DNA from 2 places in the Micromonospora marincola genome. Region 1 is predicted to be linked to the other one. Evidence: predicted binding sites of a transcription regulator. Region 1 holds the regulator's gene; the other holds the start of a gene.
What was found. Region 1 encodes HspR, which represses chaperone genes until heat shock. Its sites were predicted from a motif close to TTGAGTNNNNNNNACTCAA; they were not measured.
Positions count from the first base shown of each region.

Region 1 (7,323 bases):
TCGAGACGGTGATCCCGCCCAACTCGACCACGGCGAGGAACCCGAGCGACCGGCCGGCCGTGCGACCGAGCATCTTAGCCCGGGCCAGATCGGCCGCCCGCACCGGCAGGTGGATCACATACCGCCCGGTCATCGACGACTGCCCAGGTTGCGAATCACGTTGATCCCCTCTCGCCGAAACGGGGGTCGGGACGGACCACGGGGGTGCCCGCCCCGACCCGGGAGAAGCGCTCCAGGTGCCATCCGAGAGCGTTCACCAGCAACCTACAATCGGTACCAGTTGTAGGTCAACCACCAACCCACAATTGCTTGAGGTTGGAGGTCGATGCGTGATCGAATGGGCGTGCCATCCGGGGAGTGTGTATGCCCAAGCAGCAATATCAGGTGCTCGCAGACGAGCTGAAAAGCAAGATCGATTCGGGAGAGTGGCCGCCCGGCACCAAGCTGCCGAGCCGCGCCAAACTGTGCAAGGAGTACGGCGTCTCCGACACGGTGGTCGGCAAGGCAATGATGATCCTGCGCGCGACCGGGCTGACCGAGACGCTCGAAGGGGTCGGCGTGTTCGTTGCCGAGCCGAAGTAGCGAAAGGGGTGCCGGGGTCGGGCAGTGACTCGGCCCACGAACCACCACGTGCCTGGCAGAGGTAGCCTCACCGGCGTGCGAGTACGTGTCGAACAGACCGCCTTACCGGGAATCGGCGTACGTCATGACCTCATGACGGAGTCCGGCCGCCGGCTCGGCGTGGTCTCCCACCGCAATGGCCGCCGCGACCTGGTCCTCTACGACCCGGACGATCCCGACTCCTGTCAGCACGACATACCGCTGACCGACGACGAGGCGGAGGCGCTTGCCGACATCCTCGGCGCGTCGCTGATGCTGGGTCAGCTCTCCGGGCTGCGCGAGCAGGCCGCCGGGCTGCTGACCGAGCAGATCGTGATCCCGGCCGGCTCGAAGTACGTCGGCCGGCGGCTCGGCGACACGAAGGCCCGCACCCGGACCAGCGCGTCAATCGTGGCCGTGCTGCGTCAGGGCGAGGTGAACGTCTCGCCCGACCCCACCTTCCGGTTCGAATCCGGCGATGTGGTCGTCGTGGTCGGTACCCGTCAGGGTCTCGACGGCGTCACCGCGATCCTCGCCGAGACCGATCCGGACGGCTGACGCGTATGCACGAAACCACCATCCTGCTCATCGAGGTCGGGGCGCTGCTGCTCCTGCTCGGCCTGCTCGGCCGGCTGAGCCGTCGCGTCGGCGTCTCGCCCATCCCGTTGTACCTGCTCGCCGGCCTCGCCTTCGGGCACGGTGGCCTGCTGCCACTCAACGCCAGCGAGGAGTTCTTCGCCGTCGGCGCGGAGATCGGCGTCATCCTGCTGCTGGTCATGCTCGGTCTGGAATACAGCGCCAACGAACTGGTGGGCAACCTCCGCTCGGCGGCGCCGGCCGGCGTGATCGACGCGGTCTTCAACGCGCTGCCCGGCTTCGCCTTCGCGCTGCTGCTGGGCTGGGGCTGGGTCGCCGCCGTGGTGCTCGCCGGCGTCACCTGGGTGTCGTCCTCCGGGGTGATCGCCAAGGTCCTCGGCGACCTGGGCCGGGTCGGTAACCGGGAGACGCCGGTGATCCTCTCCGTCCTCGTGATCGAGGACCTGGCGATGGCCCTCTACCTGCCACTCGTCACCGCGCTGCTCGCCGGGGTCGGCCTGGCCAAGGGCGGCTTCGCGCTCGCCGTCGCGGTGCTCACCGTGGTCGTCGTGCTGGCCGTGGCGATCCGGTACGGGCACCTGATCTCCACCGCCCTCTCCGCCAAGGATCCGGAGGCGCTCCTGCTCGGAGTGCTCGGCCTGACCCTGCTGGTCGCCGGTCTCGCGGCGAAGCTCCAGGTCTCCGCCGCGGTCGGCGCGTTCCTGGTCGGCATCGCGCTGTCCGGGCCGGTCGCGCACCACGCCACCCAGTTGCTCTCGCCGCTGCGGGACCTCTTCGCCGCGGTCTTCTTCGTGTTCTTCGGGCTGGTCACCAACCCGCTCGACATGCCGCCGGTGCTGCTGCCCGCGCTGCTGCTGGCCGTGACGACCATGGCGACGAAGGTGGCCACCGGCTACCTGGCCGCCCGCCGGGCCGGAATCGCCGAGCCCGGACGCTGGCGGGCCGGCCTCGCGCTCACCCCGCGCGGTGAGTTCTCCATCGTCATCGCCGGGCTTGCCGTCTCCGCCGTCTATCCGGTGGAGCCGAAGCTGGCGGCGCTCGCCACCGCGTACGTGTTGATCACGGTGGTGACGGGTCCGCTGCTCGCCCGGTTGCCGGACACGCCGTGGTTCAAGCAGTGGCTGCGCCAGCGCGCCGCCGCCACCCGGGCCGCCGCCGCGGTACGGGTGAGCGACTGACCTCGGCCCGGCCGGATCGGCGACTCAGCCGGTCCGGTCCGGCGGTCCGGCCCGGCGAAGGTTGTCAAATTGATTCCGGGAAGGTCTACCACTGCTCCACCGAACCGCGTTAACGTGTCGCCCCAGCAGCCAGGATCTGCGGGTGGCCAGCGGCGCACCCGCCGGGGAATGCGGAAGGTCGGCCGGTGAGCGTGCGGGAAGAGACGTTTCACGGCTTCGCCAACCCCGTCGACCCCTCGTCCGCCGAGCTGCGGGCCTGGGCCTACCAGCCGGACTCCGTGCCGCTGACCTCGATGCCGCCGGACTGGGACCTGCTGGTCGCCGGTGACCACCTGGTGCAGACGCTGTTCGAGTTGGCCATGGACCAGAACTGTCCGGCCCGCCGGTTCGCGCTCCACTGCCTCTACATCTACGCCGCCGACGGCATCCGGACGAACTTCCGCGCCCACCCGAAGCGCCGCTTCCGGAAGCTGGTCGAGCAGTCCGAGCGGTCCGGCGACGACCTGATGCGCAACTGGGCGCACAACAGCCGGGTGCTGCTCGCCCGCCCGGATCTCTTCGTCTACCGGGACTGGTGCGAGGGCGGCCTGGTCCGCGAGAACCGCCGCCTCTGACCCACCACCCCCGGTAAGTGTGAGAGGGGGTGATCATGGAGTTGGCGGCGTCGATGGAGATCGACACCGCCGTCAACCTCATGATCACTGCGTTGAGGGCGGGGGGCGGGAGGCGTGAGGCGTGCGGGCCGGGGCCCCCCGTGGGTCCCGGCCCGTTCGGCGGCGGATCAGTCAGGTCGATCCGCCCTGCTTCCTGCGCCGTTCGTCGTCCCTGGCGCGGTCCACGCCGTGGTCGGTCTGGTCGGCGAAACGCCCTTCCTTGACCTTGTCGCTGAAGCGGCCCTCGGTGACCCGGTCGAACCGCTCCCGGACGTTCTCGGCCACCTTCTCCAGGCGTTCCTCCGCGCGCTCCGCCACCTTCTTCGCCGGTTCCGCCATGGCTCCCCCCGCCAGCCCGGATTCCGTTTCATGGCTTTTGTCCCTGAGCAGAAGCCTAGTGGAACTCACCCCGTCGCACCCCACTTTCCGCAACCTCCGCGCCGACCGGCACGGCTGGAACGCCACGGGTCTCTCAGCGGCCCGGAAACACCCGTGGCGTTCCACCGACCAGCTCTGCAGCCACGGAGGCAGCAGCGGGCAGCGGGCAGGGGCGGAAGCGGCCGAAGGCCGGCACGGCCCCGGGAACAGCGGGGCGTGCCGGCCTCCGGACGAGCACGAGCACGAGGGCGAGCGGCGAGCGGCGAACGGCGAGCGGCGAACGGCGCTCGTCAGCGGTCGGGCGTGCGGCGGGGGCGCCAAACGACGAGCGCGGTGGAGGTGCGGTTGGTGGGCACCAGATCCCCGCGGGCGAAGCCACCGAGCGACTCCAGCTCGGCGATCCGCCGGTACGCGGCGTCCAGCTCCGCCTCCAGCCGGGCCACCCGCTGGTGCGCCTCCTCAAGCAGCCGCTCCAGCCCGATGATCCGCTTGACCCCGGCCAGGTTGATCCCGTCGTCCTGACTGAGCCGCTGCACCTCGCGGAGCAGCACCACGTCCCGGACGCTGTACCGGCGACCACCACCGGTGGCCCGGCCGGCCTGCACCAGGCCCAGCCGGTCGTACTGGCGCAGTGTCTGAGGGTGCATGCCCGCCATCCGCGCGGCCACCGAGATCATCAAGATCTTGGCCTCATAGGCCGGGTCACCCGAACCGACGTACTCCTCCGACATGCCCGCTCACCTCCGCTGCCGCCGTCAACTGAATCGACGTACCCGCGCTTCGAGATGTTCCCGCGCGGCGGGCGGGGTCTGCTCCGCGAAGGTCTCCAGCGCCGCCCGCGCCTCGTCCGAGACCGTCGCCGGGATCACCACGTCGAGCGTGACCAGCAGGTCACCGGCGCGGCCGTCCTTGCGTACGACGCCCTTGCCGCGAGCCCGCAGCACCCGCCCGGCCGGAGTACCCGGCGGCACCCGCAGGGTCACCGCGCCGTCAAGCGTCGGGACCCGCAGGTCGGTGCCGAGCACGGCCTCGGCGTACGTGATCGGGACGCTCAGGGTGAGATCGTCCCCGGTGCGCCCGAACAGCTCGTCCGGGCGGACTTTCACCTGCACGAACAGATCGCCCGCCGGGCCACCCCGCTCGCCGGGCTCGCCACGGCCGGCCAGCCGGATCCGTTGCCCGTCGGCCACCCCGGCCGGGAAGCGGACGTTGAGCGTGCGGGTCTTGGTGACGCCGCCGGTGCCCTGGCACTCCGGGCACTTCTCCTCCACGACCGTGCCGACGCCCTGACAGTTGCGGCACGGCTCGGAGAAGCTGAACGACCCCTGGTTGCGGGTGGTCACCCCGGCGCCGTGGCAGACCGGGCAGGCCACCGGCTGCGTGCCCGGCTTCGCGCCGTTGCCGTGGCAGGTGTCGCAGACGCCTGGGGCGCGCAGTGTCAGCGGCAGCGTGACGCCACGGACCGCGTCGCCGAAGTCGAGCCCCACCTCGGTCTCGACGTCCCGGCCCCGGGACGGGCCGCGGGCACGGGTCGCGCCGCCCGCGCCGCCGCCGGAGAAGATCGTGCTGAACAGGTCGGTGAAGCCGCCTCCGCCGAACCGGGTGTCACCGGCGCCGGGGCCGCCACCACCGAACAGGTCTGAGACGTCGAACGGCGCGCCGCCCGGTTGGCCGGCGCCCCGGGCGCCGCGCCGGAAGGCGCCCGACCCGAAGAGCGACCGCATCTCGTCGTACTCGCGTCGCTTCTTCTCGTCGCCGAGCACCGCGTACGCCTCGGAGACGGTCTTGAACCGCTCCTCGGCCTTGACGTCACCGGGGTTGTGGTCCGGGTGCGACTCCCGGGCCAATTTTCGGTACGACTTCTTGATCTCGTCCGAGGAGGCGGACTTGTCCACGCCCAACGCGGCGTAGTAGTCCTTCTCGATCCAGTCCTTGGAACTCACCGGTCCACCCCCTTCCACGGGTCGAATCCCGGTCGTCCCGCCCGCCCGGTGGGGGCGGGCGGGACGTCACGGGTCGGCACTACTCCGGTTCCGCGACCGCGACCATGGCCGGCCGCAGCAGCCGCTCGCCGAGCTGGTAGCCCCGGCGCATGACCTGCACGCAGGTCGGCTCGGTCACGTCGGTGGACGTCTGGTGCGCCACCGCCTCGTGCCGGGTCGGGTCGAACGGGTCGCCCTGCTCGCCGAACGCGGTCAGGCCGAACTTGCCCAGCGCGGCGGTGAGTTGCTCGGCCACGCTGCCGAACGGGCCCACCAGGTCGCCGTGCTCGCGGGCCCGGTCCAGGTCGTCGAGGATCGGCAGTAGTGCGGTGAGCACCCCGCCGGTCGCCTGCTCCTGGACCAGGTTGCGGTCCCGTTCGACCCGCTTGCGGTAGTTTGCGTACTCCGCCGAGACCCGCTGGAGGTCGCGGGTGCGTTCCTCCAGGTCGGAGCGGAGCGACTCCAGTTCGGCGCCGAGCGGCTCCGCCTTCACGCCGCTGGTCTCCTCGTTCGGCTCGGCCGGCGAGTCGACCACGGGCGGCCCGGGGACCTCGTCCTCACCGCCGATCTCGTCGACCACGACCTCGGCCTCTTCGACCAGGCCCTCGGCGGGCGCGTCGGCGGCGGCGTCGGCCGCAGCGGCGGCGTCCGCCGGCTCGTCGGTCACCTTGCCGAGCTTGCGCTTGTCGCGGATGACGACCCGCGGCTCGTCACTGGCATGCTTGCCGGCGCCCGCGGAGCCACCCGGCGCCGACCCGGTGGAACCCGGGTCGGCCGCTCGTGGCTTGTCCGTCATGCGGTTACCTCATCCCTGTGCGGTGCGAGTCGTGTCCGGGGACCACCGTCACTTCTTGTCCTCGTCCACGATCTCCGCGTCGACCACGTCGTCGGCGCCGCCGGCCTGCGGCCCACCGGTCGCACCCGCGCCCGGTCCGGCCGCACCGGGAGCACCCGGCTCGCCCTCCTGCTGCTGGGCGTAGAGCAGCGAACCGGCCTGCTGGGACACCTGCGCCAGCTTCTCGTGCGCGGCCTTGATCTTGTCGATGTCCTGCCCGCCGAGAGCGCTGCGCAGTTCGCCGAGCGCCTCGTTGAGCTGGTCACGGTTCTCACCCGGCAGCTTGTCGCCGCTCTCGGCGAGGAACTTCTCGGTCTGCCACTGGAGGGCCTCGGCGACGTTGCGGGTCTCCGCCTCCTCGCGGCGGCGCTTGTCCTCGTCGGCGTGCTCCTCGGCGTCCCGGCGCATCCGCTCGATGTCGTCCTTCGGCAGCGAGGAGCCGCCGGTGATCGTCATCTTCTGTTCCTTGCCGGTGCCCAGGTCCTTGGCGTGCACGTTGACGATGCCGTTGGCGTCGATGTCGAACGTGACCTCGATCTGCGGCACGTTACGCGGGGCCGGCGGAAGACCGGTCAGCTCGAAGGTGCCGAGCTTCTTGTTGTAGGCCGCGATCTCCCGCTCACCCTGGAACACCTGGATCAGCACCGACGGCTGGTTGTCGTCCGCCGTGGTGAAGACCTCGGAGCGCTTGGTCGGGATGGTGGTGTTGCGCTCGATCAGCTTGGTGAAGATGCCGCCCTTGGTCTCGATGCCCAGGCTCAGCGGGGTCACATCGAGCAGCAGGACGTCCTTGACCTCGCCCTTGAGCACGCCGGCCTGGAGGGCGGCGCCGACGGCGACGACCTCGTCCGGGTTGACGCCCTTGTTCGGGTCGCGGCCGGTGAGCTGCTTGACCAGGTCGGTGACGGCCGGCATCCGGGTCGAGCCGCCGACCAGGATGACGTGGTCGACGTCGGAGACCTTGATCCCGGCGTCCTTGACGGCCTGCTCGAACGGGCCCTTGCAGCGGTCCAGCAGATCCTGCGTCATCCGCTGGAACTCGGCGCGGCTCAGCGTCACGTCGAGGTGCAGCGGGCCGGCCGAGCCGGCGGTGATGTACG
Region 1 covers NZ_JAXCFT010000002.1:533,921-541,243, forward strand. The annotation lists gene SM450_RS07035 (hypothetical protein) at 1-133, opposite strand, end outside; gene SM450_RS07040 (winged helix-turn-helix domain-containing protein) at 364-582, shown strand; gene SM450_RS07045 (cation:proton antiporter regulatory subunit) at 658-1,158, shown strand; gene SM450_RS07050 (cation:proton antiporter) at 1,164-2,375, shown strand; gene SM450_RS07055 (hypothetical protein) at 2,561-2,989, shown strand; gene SM450_RS07060 (hypothetical protein) at 3,161-3,367, opposite strand; gene SM450_RS07065 (heat shock protein transcriptional repressor HspR) at 3,697-4,137, opposite strand; gene dnaJ (molecular chaperone DnaJ) at 4,162-5,349, opposite strand; gene grpE (nucleotide exchange factor GrpE) at 5,429-6,184, opposite strand; gene dnaK (molecular chaperone DnaK) at 6,233-7,323, opposite strand, start outside.

Region 2 (7,323 bases), on a different contig from region 1:
GCCCGGGTGCTGCCGATCTACGGCGGGCAGCCGATCGGCCGCCAGCTGCGCGCCCTCGACCACGGCGTGGACGTGGTGGTGGCCACTCCCGGCCGGGCGCTCGACCACATCGCCCGGGGCACGCTGCGGTTGTCCTCGCTGACGACGGTGGTGCTGGACGAGGCGGACGAGATGCTCGACATGGGCTTCGCCGAGGACATCGAGGCGATCCTGGAGCACGCCCCCGCCGGCCGGCAGACGGTGCTCTTCTCGGCCACCATGCCGGCGCGGATCGACGGGCTGGCCCGCCAGCACCTGACCGATCCGGTCCGCATCCGGATCGAGCGCGAGCGACAGGTGGCCGGCGCGGCGCCCCGGGTGCGGCAGAGCGCCTACCTGGTGGCCCGGGCGCACAAGCCGGCCGCGCTGGGCCGGGTGCTGGACGTCGAGTCCCCCACCGCGGCGATCGTGTTCTGCCGCAGCCGCGAGGAGGTGGACCGGCTCACCGAGACGATGAACGGCCGCGGCTACCGGGCCGAGGCGCTGCACGGCGGGATGAGCCAGGAGCAGCGGGACCGGGTGATGGGCCGGCTGCGCTCCGGCACCGCCGACCTGCTCGTCGCCACCGACGTGGCGGCCCGGGGGCTGGACGTCGAGCAGCTCACCCACGTGGTGAACTACGACGTCCCGTCCGCGCCGGAGTCGTACGTGCACCGGATCGGCCGGGTGGGCCGGGCCGGCCGGGAGGGCGTGGCGATCACCCTCGCCGAGCCGCGCGAGCACCGGATGCTGAAGACGATCGAGCGCGTGACCGGCCAGCGGATCGTGGTCGAGAAGATCCCGACGGTCGCCGACCTGCGGACCCGGCGGTTCGAGCTGACCCAGGCCGCGGTGCGCGAGTCGGTGCTCGAAGACGACCTGGAGCCGTTCCGGGCGGTCGTCGAGTCGCTCACCGACGAGTTCGACCTGATGGAGGTCGCGCTCGCCGCGGTACGGCTGGCGCACGAGGCCACCCTGCCCGGCACGGCCGACGAGGAGGAGATCCCGCAGGTCGCCGTCCGCCCGGCCCGCGACGGGCGGACCGGGCCCGAGAGCCGGGACCGGCGCGGCAGCGTACGCTCCCGCGCCGCCGGCACCACGCAGGTCTTCATCGGACTGGGCCGGCGGGCCGGGGTACGGCCGCAGGACCTGGTCGGCGCGATCACCGGCGAGACCCGGGCCAGCGGGCGGGACATCGGCTCGATCGAGATCGCGGACCGGTTCTCGCTTGTCGAGGTGCCCCAGGCGCTGGCCGACGAGGTGATCCAGGGGCTGCGCGGGAGCACCATCAAGGGCCGTAAGGCGACCGTCCGGCGCGACCGCGACGGCACCGACCGCCACTGATGGTGTTAAGCGGGGCCCCCGCTTATGCAGAATGCGTTAAGCGGGGGCCCCTCCTTGCACCTCAGACGGTGGCGAGGGTCTGCGCGTCCACCTCGGCGGGGCGCAGCGCCAGAGCGAGCACGTCCGCGACGTCGGCGAGGGTGTGCACGGTAAGCGCCGCGCGGACCTCGGCCGGCAGGTCGTCCAGGTCCGGCTCGTTGCGCTTCGGGATGATCACCTCGGTCAGGCCGGCCCGGTGCGCGGCGAGCAGCTTCTGCTTCACGCCACCGATCGGCAGCACCCGGCCGGAGAGGGTCACCTCGCCGGTCATCCCGAACTCGGGCCGGACCGGCCGACCGGTGACCAGGGACGCCAGCGCGGTCACCATGGTGATGCCGGCGCTCGGGCCGTCCTTGGGCACCGCGCCCGCCGGCACGTGCAGGTGGATCCGCCGCCCGGCGAGGGCGTTCGGGTCCAGCCCGTACCGCCGCCCGTTGGAGCGCAGGTACGACCACGCGATGTGCGCCGACTCCTTCATCACGTCGCCGAGCTGGCCGGTCAGGGTCAGCCCCGGCTCGCCCTCCATGCCGGTGGCCTCGATGAACAGCACGTCGCCGCCGGCCCCGGTGACGGCCAGGCCGGTGGCCACGCCGGGCACCGCCGTCCGCTCGGCCGACTCCGGGGTGAACTTCGGCCGGCCCAGGTAGCGGGCCAGGTTGCCGGCGTCCACGCGGACCGGCGCCGGGTCGGTGGCAAGCGCGACGGCCACCTTGCGCAGGATCTTCGCCAGCGCCCGTTCGAGCTGCCGGACCCCGGCCTCCCGGGTGTACTCGCCGGCGATCAGCGCCAGCGCCTCGTCGGCGACTGTCACCTCCTCGGCGGTCAGCCCGGCCCGTTCCCGCTGCCGGGGCAGCAGGTGGTCCCGGGCGATGGCCACCTTCTCGTCCTCGGTGTAGCCGTCCAGGGTGACCAGCTCCATCCGGTCCAGCAACGGGCCGGGCACGGTCTCCACCACGTTTGCGGTGGCCAGGAACAGCACGTCGGACAGGTCGAGGTCGACCTCGAGGTAGTGGTCGCGGAAGGTGTGGTTCTGCGCCGGGTCGAGCACCTCCAGCAGGGCCGCCGCCGGATCGCCGGCGTAACCGACGGCCAGCTTGTCGACCTCGTCGAGGAGCACGACCGGGTTCATCGAGCCGGCCTCGCGCAGGGCCCGCACGATCCGGCCGGGCAGCGCGCCGACGTAGGTGCGCCGGTGGCCACGGATCTCCGCCTCGTCGCGTACCCCGCCGAGGGAGACCCGGACGAAGTTGCGCCCGAGCGCCCGGGCGACCGACTCGCCGAGGCTGGTCTTGCCGACGCCGGGCGGGCCGGCCAGGGCGAGCACCGCGCCGGAGCCGCGCCCGCCGACCACACCCAGGTTGCGCTCCGCGCGGCGGTTGCGCACCGCGAGGTACTCCAGGATGCGGTCCTTCACGTCGGCCAGGCCGGCGTGGTCGGCGTCGAGCACCGCCCGCGCCGCGGCCAGGTCGGTGTTGTCGTCGGTACGCGTGCTCCACGGCATTTCGAGCACCGTGTCGAGCCAGGTGCGGATCCAGCCCGCCTCGGGTGAGGCGTCGCTGGCCCGCTCCAGCTTGCCGACCTCGCGCAGGGCCGCGTCGCGGACGTTGTCCGGCAGGTCGGCGGACTCGACCCGGGCCCGGTAGTCGGCGGAGCCGTCCGGCTCGTCCTCGCCGAGTTCCTTGCGGATCGCGGCGAGCTGCTGCCGGAGCAGGAACTCCCGCTGGGACTTCTCCAGCCCCTCCCGGACGTCGGTGTTGATCTGCTCGGTGACCTCCTGCTCGGCCAGGTGTTCCTTCACCCAGCCGACAAGCAGTTCCAGCCGGGCGGTGACGTCCGGCGCGGCGAGCAGTTCGGTCTTCTGCGCCAGGCTGAGCCAGGGCGCGTAGCCGGCCGAGTCGGCCAGCTCGGAGAGGTCGGTCATCCGTTCCATGGCGTCGATGACCTGCCAGGCCCCGCGCTGCTGGAGCACCGAGGTCGTCAGCGCCCGATACTCGCGGGCGAGTTCCCGGGCCCGGCCGGCCGGGGCGGGCTCGTCGAGGGCGGTCGCCTCGACCCAGAGGGCGGCGCCGGGGCCGGGCACGCCGGAGCCGATCCGGGCGCGGGCGAGACCGCGGACCACTGCCGCCGGCTCACCGCTTGGCAGCCGGCCCACCTTCTCGATGGTGGCGACCACGCCCACCGACCCGTACTCGCCGTCGATGCGGGGCACGGCCAGCAGTTCCTTGTCGCCTGTCGCGCGGGCCGCGTCGACCGCGGCCTGGGTGGTGGGGTCGAGGGTCACCGGGATGACCATCCCGGGCAGCAGGACGGCGTCGGTCAGGGGAAGTACCGGAAGAGTTGCCATCGAACACCTGCCATCACGTTGGTTGAGCGTGTCTGACTCAAGTAACAAACCGTGCCCCTTGTTCCGGAGTGTGACCCACGCCACGGGTCCGCGCCCGGCCATTTGCCGGACCACCGATTTCGCGACCCGCCGAATGGAAAGGGGCGGGTATTGTTGCGGAATTACCGCCAGGTAGGTCAAACTCTTAGCCACACCCCGCCCGACACAGGGAGTAATGGCGATGGCAAGGAAAGTAATCACCGTTCTGACCGACGACCTCGACGGCGGAAAGGCCGATCGGACCGTCGAGTTCAGCCTGGACGGCGTGGCATACACGATCGACGTCTCCGACGAGAACGCGGGCGTCCTGCGCAAGGCGCTCGACCCGTACATCAGCGCTGGCCGGCGTATCGGCCGTGGTCCGGCCGACGCCGGCCGCGCGCCGCGCCGCGCCACCCGGCCGAGCACCTCGGGAATGGATCGCGAGCAGAACCGCGCCATCCGGGAATGGGCCGCCAAGAACGGCCACGAGATTTCCGAGCGGGGGCGCATCCCGGTCTCGGTGGTGGAGGCGTACAAGAACCGCTGAGCCTCCCGGTTCACCGTCGGGCACCCCGGGGTCACGCTGAGAAATCAGCGTGGCCCCGGATTGCTTTTGCCGGTCGCCAATTTTCATCCGGCAGGATCACCACGGCATGAAACTTCTTCTCCGGCCGACCCGCGCCGAGCCGGGACCGGGGCGAGGTCGCACGCGAAGCGGCCGGAGCCGCCCGGGGATGTCCCGGGCGGCTCCGGCCGTCGGTGTTCGAACTCAGTTGACCTGGATGCGCACCACGTCGATGGCGGGGGTCTGGTTGGCCCGCTCCATCATCGGGATGCGGTGCGAGCCGTCACCGGCCCAGACCGAGCACTGGGCCAGGCCCGAGTCCGGCAGGCCGGGGATCTGGATCAGCACGTCGTCCGGCTGGTTGCCACCCTTGCCGTCCTCGGTGGCGACGAAGAAGGCGGGCACGTCCTGCGGGTTCGGGGGCTGCCGGGTGCTGCCGAGCATCCGGCACGCGGTGTGGAAGTGGCCGCGCACCAGGCCCTGGTCGTTGAGCAGCGAGCTCTCCAGGTAGTAGCCACCCTGACCGGCGGCGAGGAAGCGGTCCCGCACCAGGTTCTTGGTGGTGACCCGGAGCGTGAACGGCTGGTTGCGCTGCACCTGGTTCGGGAACTGGGTGATCAGCAGCGACGGGTTGCTCGCCGCGGCACCGACCTCGCCGAAGGCGGTGCTCACGCACCGGTTGCCGTTCTGGAAGCCGTCGTGGCCCTGAAGCTTGCTGTTGGCGCAGTCCTTCGCCAGCACCTCGAGGCCGTTGTTCCCGCCGTTATTGCCACCGTTGTTGCCACCGTTGTTGCCGCCGTTGTTGCCACCGTTCTGGCCGCCGTTGTTGTTGCCGCCGTTCTGGCCGCCGTTGTTCCCACCGTTGTTGCCGCCGCCGTTCTGGCCGCCGTTCGGCGCGTTGTCGGTGAGGGCGCACGGAGCGAGCTTGTCCAGGCCCTGCGGACGCTGGCCGCCACGCCCGATCGCCGTGGCGATCCGGTTGAGCGTCGCGGTCCGCTTGTCGGCGAGCGGACGGAGAATGGCGTTGTTGATGAAGTCGCCGCCGTTACGTCCCTCGGCCGCGAGCCGCCGGTTCGCCTCGGCGATCTGGGTGTCCAGCAGGGCCAGGTTGCGGTCCACCTCGGCGCGCGCCCGGGCGGGCACCTGCGGCAGCTTGCTCTTGACGTCCGGGCAGGCCACGGTCGGGTTGCCCGCGCCGGCGCCGCCCGCCTTGGTCTGCTGGCACTCGGCCGACGACATCTGGCCGTCACCCCAGTGGTTGCGGACCCAGCGGCCGTTCTGCCAGGTCCGGGTGGTGCTGCCCTGACCACCCGGAGCGGTCGCCCCCGGGCTCGAGGCCACGCAGGACGCCGAGGCGACACGGGTGGTCCTCCGCTGGTCCTGGGCGGACGAGATCTGGGTGACGGCGACGATGCCGCCGAAGACCGCGAGCGTGCCGACCACGGCCAGCATCCGCTTGCTCCGCGCGTTACCGGATGACCGGCGCGCCCGTGTGGACCTGCGCATCGAATTGCTCTCCTTCTCGATCCGGTAGCTGACTCGTGATCCCGGCGGAAACTCGGGGTGGGACCACTGCGACGTTGCGGTCGCGCGTCAATGGCCGACGATGCCCTTCCGCACCGTCTCCGCGCCGTCGGTGGCGCGGCGGGGGATCTGCGTCCATTCCCGCTTAGGTACGGAGTGCCGTCGGCGAAGGTTCAACCGGAGATCGGAAAAAAATTGCGTGACCGGACGGTGACCGGATCGGCGGATCAGTCGGCGCAGAGATGGTCGAAGGCGAAGCCGCCGTCGAGGGAATCGCGCCTGTCGGCGAGCCGCCGCACCCGTTCGCGGAGGTCGTCGCGGTCCACCAGGGACGCCGCGGCGGGGTCCGGGGCGCGGAGCCGCTCCCCCAGCGCCATCGCGGCCAGGTCCTCGGCGAGCCGGCCCGGTTCCACCCCGCAGCCGAAGCCCCGGGACGTCAACCGCACCCGCTCCAGCAGGCAGCGCCCGGGCCGCGCCTCGACCCAGCTCCAGCCCTCCGCGGGGCCGTCGGTCCACCGCACGTGCAGGCCACGCACGATCGGGTCGGCCAGCCGACCGGCTACGTACGCCTCGACCGCGTCGGCCCGGGCCAGCGCGCCGAGGTCGTTGACCGGACCACGCCGGCCGTCGGGCAGCCGGCCCACGATGTCCCGGAACCCGATCGTGTCCCCACCGTCCGGGTCGGTGCCCTCGGCGTAGGAACGGGCGTCGAGCACGTACGCGACGAACCGGCGGACCTGCTCGCCCCCGCCGAGCGTCGACGACTCGACCCGCAGCAGCGGCAGGCCCACCGCGGCGCAGACCGCGTCGGTCAGCCGGTCGGCGCGGCGGGCGGGTGAACCGTCGGGCGCGGGCGGGCCGAACCGCACGGCGAACACCGGGAGGCGGGTGTCGGCGGCGCACACCACCAGGTCGAGAGCGGCCCGCCCGGCGGTGCTCCACTGGCTGCCGGTGACCCCGGGCGGACGGCCCTGCACCAGCTCGGCGAGGCGCCGGTCGGCGAAGCCGAGGTGACCGGCGCGGGTGAGCCGCGGCGCGGCCTCCGGCGGGACCGGCCGCAGCCAGGAGGCGGTCACGCCGCCGGTGCTCGTCATCTCGCCACAGTCCGTCCGTCGTCCTCGTCGACGCCCGAGTCTAGGGCGTCGATCATGGGAGCCGCCTCGGCGGTCCGGGGAGAATCCGGGCCACCGTCGGGCGGTGCGCCGCCGGGTCGGACGATCTAGGCTCGGCGGGTGCACAGCGGACGGACCCCGGAGCGGTTCACCAAACGCAGTCTCGTGGCCGTGTCCCACGCCATCGAACGGGCCGCGCTGGCGGAGGCCGAGGACGGTCCGCTCGTCGTGCTCGCGCTCTTCCAGCGGCTGCCGTACTTCGATCGGGAGCGGGACATCTACCGGCGGATCGCCGGCCGGGCCACCGCCACAGTGGTCGGCATGGTCGGCGGTCCCCCACCCGACCTGCCCGACGG
Region 2 covers NZ_JAXCFT010000003.1:453,361-460,683, forward strand. The annotation lists gene SM450_RS10480 (DEAD/DEAH box helicase) at 1-1,362, shown strand, start outside; gene lon (endopeptidase La) at 1,424-3,745, opposite strand; gene SM450_RS10490 (histone-like nucleoid-structuring protein Lsr2) at 3,966-4,313, shown strand; gene SM450_RS10495 (hypothetical protein) at 4,536-5,837, opposite strand; gene SM450_RS10500 (DUF2726 domain-containing protein) at 6,083-6,949, opposite strand; gene SM450_RS10505 (DICT sensory domain-containing protein) at 7,088-7,323, shown strand, end outside.
Region 2: the regulator HspR is predicted to act here: its motif matches at 3,768-3,786, upstream of lon (endopeptidase La).